One region of the Psychromonas sp. CNPT3 genome, then DNA from elsewhere that is predicted to be linked to it. Evidence: predicted binding sites of a transcription regulator. Region 1 holds the regulator's gene; each other region holds the start of a gene.
The links. Region 1 encodes LexA, which represses DNA repair genes until DNA is damaged. Its sites were predicted from a motif close to TACTGTATNNNNATACAGTA; they were not measured.
Positions count from the first base shown of each region.

Region 2: a site for LexA is predicted at 1,803-1,822, ahead of recA (recombinase RecA). Genes of this name have one in related genera too.
Region 3: a site for LexA is predicted at 2,422-2,441, ahead of dinB (DNA polymerase IV). Genes of this name have one in related genera too.

Region 1 covers NC_020802.1:222,940-227,221, reverse strand. Annotated here, with positions in the region: gene PCNPT3_RS01055 (PTS fructose transporter subunit IIABC) at 1-1,321, opposite strand, end outside; gene PCNPT3_RS01050 (GNAT family N-acetyltransferase) at 1,593-2,078, shown strand; gene lexA (transcriptional repressor LexA) at 2,137-2,766, opposite strand; gene PCNPT3_RS01040 (DUF3465 domain-containing protein) at 2,831-3,283, opposite strand; gene PCNPT3_RS01035 (type II secretion system protein N) at 3,284-4,036, opposite strand; gene gspM (type II secretion system protein GspM) at 4,039-4,282, opposite strand, start outside.
Region 2 covers NC_020802.1:2,736,355-2,740,636, forward strand. Annotated here, with positions in the region: gene PCNPT3_RS12060 (leucyl aminopeptidase) at 1-314, opposite strand, end outside; gene recA (recombinase RecA) at 702-1,757, opposite strand; gene PCNPT3_RS12070 (CinA family protein) at 1,880-2,368, opposite strand; gene mutS (DNA mismatch repair protein MutS) at 2,421-4,282, shown strand, end outside.
Region 3 covers NC_020802.1:1,019,782-1,024,063, forward strand. Annotated here, with positions in the region: gene PCNPT3_RS04520 (heavy metal translocating P-type ATPase) at 1-2,172, opposite strand, end outside; gene dinB (DNA polymerase IV) at 2,477-3,562, shown strand; gene PCNPT3_RS04530 (SDR family NAD(P)-dependent oxidoreductase) at 3,564-4,282, shown strand, end outside.

The DNA.
Region 1 (4,282 bases):
TTGCAATCGGCGCGCCAATAACAAAGATAAATAAGCTAGCAATAAATAATGTACCCGCAATAGGAGCAATCATAATAGGAACAAGGGGTTGTAAAAACTTATGGAAATTAATATTAACAATAAATTTAACAAAATAACCGACTAAAAGACCGGCTACAATAGCCCCTAAGAAGCCCGTACCCGCATCTGCACCATAAAATGAACCCGTGTTAGCAATCCAACCACCAATCAAACCAGGCGCAAGCGCAGGACGATCAGCAATGGCATAAGCAATATAGCCAGCAAGAATAGGGATCATTAATGTAAATGAAACAACACCTACATCAAGCACTTTTTGCCATAAACTTCCTGCAGGAATAGCCATACCATTTGCAGTCGGCTCGCCACCAAGTGCTAACGATAACGCGATTAATAAACCGCCCGTCACTACAAATGGGATCATATGTGATACGCCATTCATTAAATAACGGTATAAATCACCACGTGCTTGCGATGCTTTACTTTTATTACTCACATTTGTCTCACCAGTATCACTATAAAGAGGAGCTATTAGTGCTTTTTCAATTAAACCCGGTGCATCTTTAATCGGCGCTTTAACGCTCACTTGGATCAATCTTTTGCCGGCAAAGCGGCTCATATCAACCTGTTTATCCGCAGCAACAATGATGGCATCAGCGCGGGCAATTTCTTCTGTTGTCGGGCTGTTTTTGATACCGATAGAGCCATTAGTTTCGACTTTAATCTCATAACCTAATTTAGCAGCCCCTTTCTCTAAACACTCAGCAGCTAAATAAGTATGTGCAATTCCTGCAGGGCAACCCGTAACACCGATGAGAAAACCTTTGCACTCGTCTTCTTTAATCTCTACTACTGCCTTTTTTTCTAGCAATAAATCTAATGCTTGCTGGGCATTTTCAACTTTTAAAAATTTCTCAATAAAACCGTCTTCAATTAATTTTGAAGATAGAGAAACAAGCACTTCGATATGATGATCCGCTCCACCATCTGGTGACGCAATCATAAAAAATATTTTAGAGGGAAGACCATCCTCTGCATCATAATCAATACCCTTACGGCTAATTCCCACTGCAACAGCAGGATTAATCACCGCTTTGCTTTTGGCATGAGGCATCGCGATACCATCTTCAAAGCCCGTATTACCTAATGCTTCACGCGCTTTAATATCTGCTACAAAAGCATCTTTATCATTAATGCGCTCATCTGCAAAAAGAATGTCTGCCATTTCTGAAAATACTTCTTCCTTGCTTTGTGCCTGCAAGTCGACGCAAATTAACTTTGCATTGATTAGTTCATTGATCATGATGTTTCCCTTATTTATTCAACGTAGCGATTATCAAAGATAATAAAGTTAAAAAATAGAAGAGAAAAAAGGTATTTACTAGAGAATTGTACCTAGAATAATTTTCAGTGATCTATGACACATTCTGATAAATGTAAAATAATTATATGCTTTTTTATCAAAAATTTGTTTTAATTAAGAGGTGGAGGGTATTATGTACTTACTAAGCGCTTTGTTCTCCTCACTTTTTCACTAAAACACTCATTTTTATACTCCTCAAGGAAGATAGCCAATGCTAATGATCACACTTGCCGATTTAAACAAGACTGAGCATGCACAAGCTTATATTTATTTAATGAAGCATTATAGTCGAGAGCCTATCAGCGGAGGCAAACACCTATCAACATTTAGCCAAAATAATTTAATAGATTGCTTAATAAAACGCGATGATGTCGTTATTTTATTGGCATTTAAAGATGGGAAGCCGGCTGGGTTCTTAACCGCTTTTGAAGGGTTTTCAACGTTTGCATGTAAGCCTTTATTTAATATACATGACGTATCTGTACACCGTGACTTTAGAGGACTTGGGATCAGTAAGTTATTGTTTGCAGAAATTGAGAAACTTGCACGTCTACGCGACTATTGTAAGATCACTTTAGAAGTGATTTCTGAGAATAAAATAGCGCGAAATGCTTATCAACAACAAGGCTATCACGATCCCCAAATAGATCCCAAGCAAGGTAATACGCTTTTTTGGAATAAACCTTTAAATGCATAATGGCATTAGAGAATAGATAATGAGAGCAAAACAACTTTAGTCTTGCTCTCTATTCTATTTACATCCAATCTGTCGTACGAATAACGCCCACAGCAATCCCTTCAATGGCGCAAGATTCATATTCTAAATCTACTTTGATAGTACTAAAATCCTCATTTTCAGGTTTTAATAGCACTGCGTTACCTTCACGATAAAAACGTTTTACCGTCACTTCATCTTCAATACGTGCAACGACTACTTGCCCATTATTAACATCTTGTGTTTTATGTACGGCGAGTAAGTCTCCGTCCATAATTCCAATATTTTTCATACTCTCACCTTGCACGCGTAATAAAAAATCTGCACGGGGATGAAATAAAGCGGGGTCAACCGCATAGTGCATTTCTATATGCTCAGTCGCTAAAATAGGAGATCCCGCAGCAACTTGCCCAACGAGAGGTAAACCTTTATCAACAACCACTTGATTACTTTTATGCTCAGCAATAATACGAATACCGCGAGAAGTACCCGATAATATTTTAATCGCGCCTTTACGTGCCAATGCTTTTAAATGCTCTTCTGCTGCATTTGCACTACGAAAACCCAATAAATTAGCCAATTCAACGCGTGTTGGTGGCATACCTGTTTCTTCAATACATGCCTTGATCACATCTAACACTTCGTTTTGACGTTTGGTTAATTCTTTCATTACTCTCTCCAAGCATAAACTGTTAATATAGACAGTGTATATCTATACATGGAATTAAGCTAGCTTATTGGTAAGTGATTTCCTTGTATTTCAACCACCCAGACAAGTTATTTTCACGATTCTTTTGGGTTGTAAAAATAATAAAGCCGCCTTTACGGTTCCACTTATAAAGCCCTTTAAAAAATAACAACGCGCCTTTTTTAATATCCGGTAATGCCTCACCCATTTCAATATCGTGCTTAATAATTAACTTTTGTCCGGACGTTAAACGTACTAAAAACAATTGCGCCCGATACGGCGATAACTGCTCAGGTAGTCGCCTTATCAAGTGTCCTTGCGCACTGACTTTAGCGCTACGCTGACTCTTATAAAGAAACCCTAAATAAGCAACACTATCTGCCTTTTCATCAAGACTGCTCACCGCGTCATCGGCATACATAAGATCTAAGTCTTGTTTTTTTTCAAAACATGCAGATAAACTTAAAGTGCACAATAATATGAAAAATAATTTAAACATTTACAGACGCCCATTATACGAGAAAGCGATTTTCCCATCCGCACCTTTCGGGCCTAACCACGATAAACCTTCTTGGATGTTTTTAGGGAGCGTTGGGCCATCTTTTATGGTACCACGTAGCTGATAACTGCCATTGTTTTGTAGTTCAGCTTGTAGTTGCGTTTTTAAATCCGTAGAGACTTGTTGTACTTTTGCAATTAAACGCTGATTTACGCAACTTAAATCTATTTCAACATTGGCCAAATTAATATTGCCCATCACCGAATTTAAGGCAGCCTTTCTCCACACTAAATAGCCGTCTAATTGCTGACAACTAAGCGATGCTATCGCCACCGTGTTGATCATTAAACGTATTTTACCTTGCGCTTCAATAGGAATAGGAGATGCGATATAAGATGATACATCAGCAGCCTTTAGATTAACCTCAAACTGATTTAAGTGTAACGTGTTCATATCTGCGACAAGTTCCCCTTTGCCTTGCAGGCGAGGCGCATCATTATTAAATGTCACATCAAGACTAAGCGCCAACGTCCATAAAGTTCGCCAATTAACTGACCACTGCACATTACTTAATTGATAATTATTTTGATAACTTATATTTTTCGCGGAGCCCTGCCATATTGTTCCCGAAAATGCCTGTATTTTTACAGGACCATTTTGTGCTAAAAATGGCTGTATCATCGAGGCGGGTAATGTCCATATTAAGGACAATAAATAAACAGCGACAAAAAAAACAATACATTTTATTTTCATTATTAATAACCCAACACTAAACGATTTATTTTAATGTAACCCGGCTTCAAAGCTTGGTTAATATCAACATTTAAAACCTCAATGCCATATTTATTTTTAAGCAGCGTTAGCCAATCCATCGTATTATTAAATTCAACATCTGCAATCCAAACCTCTAAGGTATCATTACGATTTAAAATACGTGTAAAACTTATCCCCGATCGTTTAGCACTGCGATTTATTACCTCTACTAAGCTACTTTGAGGT
Region 2 (4,282 bases), 540 kb from region 1:
ACAAGTGCATCCACAAAAATAGCGACATGCTGTGCTTGTGTTTTTGTTGCTTTAACAGCACTTTCTATCAAAGATTGTAAGCGATTTTCATTTAACTCTGATTTTTTACCCGCACCAAGTAACAACACTTTTTGTTGCTCAAAAAAGTATGCGGTGACTTCGCCTTTGGCTGTACTAATTTGCTGCGCATCAATAAGCGCTTGAATCGCTTGATGACAAGCTAATTTCTCAAGTGAACTATTATTATCTGAAAAAATAGGGACCAATAAAGTATCTTGTTTAGCACTCACGGTGGGACTAAAATTAAATTTCATATGACTTCCTGTGGTTTATTATAAAATAAGTTCCTTAACGAAACTTAGAATAGCATCAATTTCTTTACGCTAGGGAAACTAAAATAATAATTTACGGATCCTGACTGAGTCTTCGCAATGAAAAGCAGAGGGCTGTAATATATCTATATTACCTCACTGTCATTTCTTAGGCACTCGCAACTTAAAGTTAGCTTTGTATTTTAGCTGTTGTTATAAAACATCAATGTAGAATAACATGCTTTCAATTTCATACAGAGAAGCTAAGCCTAAGCGGGCTTGCTGATTTTTTATTTAAAAAATCATGGGTATGTAAATAGAACCTTAAAAAACAGGTATAAAAAAGGTGCACTAAGTGCACCTTTCAAAAGATAAGCTCTCATATAAAAGTTAGAGTGCGCTTTCTTTCTTATCAACAGGCTTATCTGCCGCTTTTTCATCTTCTTCCGGTTTCGGCAGTAAAATATCACGAAGTTTTAATTCAAGCTCAGCTGCTAATTTTGGATTCTCAAGAAAATGCTTACAAGCATTGCTCTTACCTTGGCCAATTTTAACGCCTTGGTACGAATACCAAGATCCCGCTTTCTCTACTAAATCATTTTTCACACCCAAATCGATTAATTCACCAAAGCGGTTAATACCATGGCCATAAAGAATTTGGAATTCAGCCTGTTTAAACGGCGGTGATACTTTATTTTTAACGACTTTAACGCGCGTCTCATTACCGACGATCTCATCACCATTTTTAACCGCGCCAATACGGCGGATATCCAAACGAACAGAAGCGTAAAATTTAAGTGCATTACCACCCGTTGTCGTTTCTGGATTACCGAACATAACACCAATTTTCATACGGATCTGGTTAATAAAGATAACCATGGTGTTAGTTTGTTTAATACTACCGGTTAATTTACGTAATGCTTGTGACATTAAACGTGCTTGTAAGCCCATATGAGAATCGCCCATATCGCCTTCAATTTCAGCTTTTGGTGTTAATGCAGCAACCGAATCGATCACCACGACACCGACTGCGCCAGAGCGAATTAACATGTCACAAATCTCTAACGCTTGCTCACCCGTATCAGGTTGAGAAATAAGTAACTCATCTATATTTACACCTAATTTTTTAGCGTAAATAGGATCAAGTGCATGCTCAGCATCAATAAAGGCACATGTTTTGCCTTTCTTTTGTGCTTCTGCAATCACTTGTAATGTGAGTGTTGTTTTGCCTGAGCTTTCTGGCCCATAAATTTCTACCACACGTCCACAAGGTAGTCCACCTATGCCGAGTGCTATATCTAAACCTAATGAGCCAGTAGATACAGCTTCAATATCCATCATCGCATTCCCGTCACCGAGACGCATAATAGAGCCTTTACCAAATTGCTTTTCAATTTGTCCTAACGCTGCCGCTAGTGCTTTATCTTTATTTTTATCCTGACTCATTTTATCTCCAGATAGGCTTATGTTTTACTGTTTATATGATCAGTTTACTGACTATTCATACAGTATCAAGTTTTATTTTAAATGCCATCTCAATTAATTAATTAAACCTATCAAAATACGCGTTATATTATTTCAATTAATCCCAATAAGGCGACGCGGATAGCTTGTGTACGTACCGCACTGCGATCTCCGACAAAAAGATAAGTGACCGTTTTTTCAAGGCCATGCGAGTTATACCAAGAAAGGCATACTGTACCCACCGGTTTTTGCACGCTCCCCCCCGTCGGCCCAGCTATACCACTGATCGCCACCGCAATATCAGCATCTGAATTTTTTATCGCACCTTGCGCCATTTGCGCAACCACTTCTTCCGATACCGCGCCATATTTATCGATCACGGATTTATCAACTCCCAGCATCTGTATTTTTGCTTCATTACTATAAGTAACAAAGCCTCGTTCAAACCATTGTGAACTTCCAGATATTTCAGTTATAGCGTATGCTACACCTCCACCAGTACAGGATTCTGCACAGCTAGCAATCATATTTGTTTGGCTAAGTTTTTCACCTAAAACTTGCGCTAACTCTTGTACCGTTTTTTCAGTAAACATAAGTTTTCTCCATAGAGCCTTTATATTAGGCCATAGCTATAAGTGTATTTATATGAAACCTAGTGCGCAAGAATTAAAAAAACATACGCCCATGATGCAACAGTTTTTAACTATCAAAAGTGAAGTGCCTGATACCCTGCTCTTTTATCGTATGGGCGACTTTTACGAAATGTTTTTTGATGATGCCCGTAAAGTTTCGCAATTATTGGGAATTTCATTAACTCAACGTGGAAAAACAGGTGGTAATGCCATTCCGATGGCAGGAGTACCTTATCATAGTGTAGAAGGTTATTTAGGCAAATTGCTCGCCTTAGGAGAGTCGGTTGCCATTTGTGAACAAATCGGCGATCCCGCGACCTCTAAAGGTCCCGTCGATAGAAAAATAGTACGCATTATTACGCCCGGGACAATAACCGATGAAGCCTTGCTCGATGATCGCCAAGATAACTTGCTATGCGCGCTATACCAACAACAAAACAATTTCGGGATTGCCTCTTTAGATATCAGTAGTGGCCGTTTTGTTATTAACCAATTTCAACATGAAGAAACCTTACAAGCTGAACTACAACGTTTAAATCCTGCAGAATTACTCTATGTAGAGACTTTTGAAGCATTACATTTAATTGAACATTTACCGAGTACTCGCCGCCGCCCTGAGTGGGAATTTGATTTGGGTACTGCGCGAAAAACACTAAATCAACAGTTTTCAACGCAAGATCTGGTCGGTTTTGGTGTTGATAAAGCCGAATTTGCCCTTTGTGCAGCTGGCGCATTACTGCAATATATAAAAGATACACAGCGTACTAGTCTGCCACATTTACAAAGTATTAAATTAGAGCAAACAATTGATACAGTGATCTTAGATGCTGCCACCCGTAAGAATTTAGAGTTAACCCAAAATTTAAGTGGTGGAACGGATCATACTTTAGCGCAAATTTTAGATGTCAGCGTCACCCCGATGGGGAGTCGTTTATTAAAACGCTGGATCCACCAACCCATTCGTAACGTCAACATTTTAAATTACCGACAAACAATGATCCAAACATTGATAGATTTGGATCTGTGTAATGCATTAGCAGAGCCCCTTAAACAAATCGGGGATATTGAGCGAGTGATAGCGCGTTTAGCACTGCGCTCGGCACGCCCTCGAGATCTCACTCGTTTACGTAGCGCTTTTGCATTGTTGCCTGAGTTACAAAATCTACTCGCCGAACTGCCTCACGAACTAGTGCATAAATTAAGCACTGAAATGGGTAACTACCCAGAACTACTTACCCTGTTAGAAAATGCGATTATCGATAACCCTCCCGTGATCATTCGCGATGGTGGCGTGATAGCACCTGGGTATAACAGTGAGCTTGATGAATGGCGTAATTTAGCGAAAGGTGCAACGGATTATCTTAAAGAATTAGAGATAAGAGAGCGAGAATCTACGGGTATATCTACTTTAAAAGTCGGTTATAACCGCGTACATGGCTATTACATTGAAACCAGTCGCCATGCAGCAGATGCCGTTCCCGCACATTATGTACGCCGTCAAACATTAAAAAATACCGAGCGTTATATTATTGCAGAGCTCAAAGAGCACGAAGATAAAGTGTTGGTCAGCCAAGGCAAAGCATTAGCACTTGAAAAGAAATTGTATGCACAATTAATTGAGCAATTATTGCCTTATTTAAAAGCACTACAATTTACGGCGCAATCACTCGCTGAGCTAGATGTTTTAAATACACTTGCAGAGCGCGCATTAACACTTAATTACGTGCGCCCAACACTGTCACCTGATCGGGGCATTATCATTACAGACGGACGCCACCCTGTCGTAGAGCAAGTGAATAAAACACCCTTTATTGCGAACCCTGTGGCACTTGCAGATGATCGGCGTATGTTAATTATTACCGGCCCCAATATGGG
Region 3 (4,282 bases), 800 kb from region 1:
GTTACGCATCAGCGTTATCGATGCGGTTTCTTTGGCAGCATCGCTCCCTGTCCCCATCGCAATACTAATATCGGCTTGTGCTAACGCGGGGGCATCGTTAACACCATCACCGAGCATCGCAACAACATTGCCACGCTGTAATTCGATCAGTTTTTCTAATTTTTGTTGTGGGGATAACTCTGAAAAGGCTGCGTTTATCTGTAATTCTTTGGCAATAGCCTGTACGACACTCTGTTTATCACCACTGAGCAATACAGTATTAAGCTGACGCTTTTGTAATGCTCGGATCGCCTCTATGCTGGTTTTTCGTAAGGCATCATTAATACAAATATAACCTAAAAACTGTTCATTAACCGCTAGATAAACCACACTATCGAGATCGTTTATGGCTAATTTTTGTGGGATTTCGACATTAAAACGGTGCATCATTTTTAAATTTCCCGCAATAAAAGGACTGTCTTTAGGATCGATTAGTTGTGCATATAAACCCTCTCCATGTACCGCTTTTATATTTTTTACAAGAGAGGCTTCAATCTGGTTTTTTTGAGCGTATTGTTTGATGGCATGGGCAATAGGGTGTTGGCTACCTTGTTGTAATGCGAGCAATTGACTGAGCATGGCGTTTGGCGCTGCATTTTCACTGTGCACTTTAGTGATAGTGCCTTCACCTTGGGTTAAGGTGCCTGTTTTATCAAAGACAATGGTGCTGATTTTATGGGCTTGTTGCAGTGTTTTTATGTCCTTAATTAAAATGCCGTTACGGGCAGCAAGGCCTGTCCCAACTAATACAGCCGTCGGTGTTGCAAGGCCTAAGGCGCACGGGCAGGCAATCACTAAAACGGCAATACTACTGAGTAAAGCTTGTTCAAAGTCACCACTGATAAAGTACCAAGCACAGAAAGTAACGATTGAGATAAGCAGAACAACGGGAACAAAAATAGCACTGATTTTATCGACAACTTGTAAAATGGGCGCTTTGCTCATTTGCGCTTGTTCAACTAAAGCAATAATACGATTTAAACGTGTGCCTTCACCTACATTTAATGTTTTGATAAGTAGCACGCCATCGGCGTTTAAACTACCTGCAATAACGTGTTTATTTTTATCTTTAAAAAGAGGCTTACTTTCACCCGTGAGTAAAGACTCATCAAGGTAGCTTTGCCCTTCGATAACAATACCATCAACGGGGACTTTCTCCGCAATACGGATCTGCACAATATCACCAATTTGGACATCATCAATATCGACATCTACAAATTTTTTACCTTTTTTTACAGATGCGGTGTCAGGGCGCAATGCCATTAAGGCGGTGATGGCATTGCTGGTATTTTTTTTAGCATGGCTTTCTAAGTATTTCCCTAAGGTGACTAATGTGATCACTAGGCTGCTTGATTCAAAATATAACGCATGTTCAATGCCACTCAGCAGTAAGTATAAACTGTAAAAGTAAGCCGCACTGGTGCCGAGACAGATCAATACATCCATATTAGCGGCGCCATTTTTAAGACTGTGATATGCCCCTTTATAAAAGCGTGCGCCAATAAAAAATTGTGTGATAGTTGCTAAAAAAACAGCAAGCCAGGGAGATAATAAAAGATCTGTTTTATTGAGAGACATTAGCAGCATATTGATCATAAAAGGTGCACTTAATAGGAGTGCAAAAATAAGGTAATATTGTTTTTTGGTGTTTTCTGCTTTCTGTTTCTTTAATTTTAGGGCTTGTTGTTGTTTATTATTTTGCTTTAGCAGCCGAGTGAGGACATAACCACATTGTTGGCTTAAAGTGCTAATTTGTGCCTTTTGAATAGAGCCCTGTATGCATTGTAATTGTATTTTTTGGCTTGCAAAGTTACTGCGCACATTAAAAGTAAAGGGATGTTTATTAAATGCTTTTTCTGTTCGAGCGGAGCAGCTACTGCAGTTCCAACCACTGACCTCAAAGGTGAGGGTTTCGGTGTCTGTTTGATAGCCTTTTTTCTCCAGTAAACAGAGGATGTCGTTGAGCGTTGCTTGGTCTTTTTGATCGGGCTTAAAATTAATTTGGGCTCGCTCTAAGGCAAAATTTACCTCACAAGTAATACCGCTCAATGCGTTTAAAGCGGTTTCTAAATGCGTTGCACATGCTGCACAGTTCATGCCGTATACAGGTAGTTTTAAGAGCTCAGAATGCATTTTAATTTCTCCATTAATGGACAGTTTTAAAAGTATAACCCTTACCCATAGGTTAAGGTCAATGCCGAGATATAAAATTAATGCTTATTCCCTTTTTATGAGTTGCGCGCACCCGGACTCTTTTGTATCCCACCCCAAAAGGTAAGCCAAAGGGTACTCTTTGCTCTTGCACCTCTGTTGCTATTATATTTATTATCGGTCTTTGGTATCTCTGCGCTCGTTTGATCAAGGTTTACAATAGGGGATGACTACTGTATATATAATCAGTTTGATGTGGTAGAGATGAACACGGGGGATTGATCAATTGGCGGAATTAGAGCAACAACGGAAAATTATTCATATTGATATGGATTGCTTTTATGCTGCGGTTGAAATGCGCGATCATCCACAATATAGAGATATCGCGCTGGCAATTGGAGGGCGAGTGGATAGGCGTAGTGTCTTATCAACCTGTAATTATTTGGCGCGTCAGTTTGGTGTGCATTCCGCGATGCCGAGTTTTAAAGCAAAGCAGTTGTGTCCAGATCTAGTGATCATTGCCGGGCGAATGGATGTTTATACGCAAGTATCGAAACAAATCAGAGAAATATTTTATCGTTATACAGATATAGTCGAACCTTTATCATTAGATGAAGCCTTTTTAGATGTGAGTGATTGTAAATTGTTTAAAGGCTCAGCTACCTATATAGCAATGGATATCCGCAGGGCTATTTTTGACGAATTACAGTTAACTGCATCAGCCGGCGTTGCGCCGGTGAAGTTTCTGGCAAAAATAGCATCAGATGAAAATAAACCCAATGGGTTATGCGTTATCACGCCACAACAAGTCCCTGAGTTTGTTAAAACCTTAGCCTTAAAAAAAATACCAGGGGTAGGGCGAGTCGCGCAACAAAAACTCGCACAGAGAGGCTTATTTAGCTGCGCGGATGTACAAAATTATCCACCACAAGAGTTACTTTTAGAGTTTGGAAAGCTAGGCCAAAACTTATTAAATTATTGCCACGGTATCGATGCTCGTACCGTTATCTCTAATCGGCAAAGAAAATCATTAGCAGTAGAGCATACCTTTCGTTACGATATTGGGCCGAAGGCCGCGCGCAATGAGAAATTACCGCTTTTTTATAAAGAGCTAAACCTGCGATTAGAGGCTATTTTAAAAGAGCATATTATAACCAAAGTGGGCGTTAAAGTTAAGTTTATGGACTTTACGACTAAAAATATTGAGCGTAAAGCTTCACATATTTCATTATCATTATTAGAAGATATACTCGATTATTTATTGTCTCAAAGCATGGAGAAGCCCATCCGTTTATTGGGTATTTCTGTGGCCATTGAAAAACGTAATAAAGCCGAAAATCAAGCGCAACAATTAAGTTTACTGGGAGTCTAAAATGGGAAAAGTCGTGGTGATCACGGGAGCAAGCTCTGGGCTCGGTGAAGAGTTTGCATATCAATTGGCGGAGCAGGGCGCATCATTATTATTAATTGCACGGCGCAGCTCAAAATTGCAGTCAATCGCACAACAAATAATGACGAAATATGCACATGTTAAAGTATATGTCTTAGTGTTAGATTTAAGTGTTGATGATGCATCTGAGCACGTTTTAAATTATATAGAAACGCACCAATTATCCTTACAAGGACTGATTAATAATGCAGGATTTGGCGCGCGAGGTTATTTTGAAAGTTTAGAGTTAACGCTTCAACAGCAGATGTTACAGGTCAATATTCATATTTTAATGAGCCTGACGCATTGCTTGATAGCGCAACTAAAGAGCCAAGAAAATGCTTTTATTATTAATGTTGCATCAACAGCCGCCTTCCAAGCCGGTCCCAATTTGGCGGTGTATTACGCCAGTAAGGCGTTTGTTTTATCTTTTTCACAGGCACTTTATGAAGAGTTAAAAGGCGATATCAAAATCAGCGCCCTATGCCCGGGTGCGACGCGCACTGAATTTGCAGATATTGCGGGAATGTCGGATCTATTGCTTTTTAAATTGCGAGTGATGAAAAAAGAGGATGTGGTGCGTTACGCGCTTAAATACCGACACAAAGCTATCGTTATTCCCGGATTAATGAACAAAATTGGGGCGAGTCTCGCCCAAATATT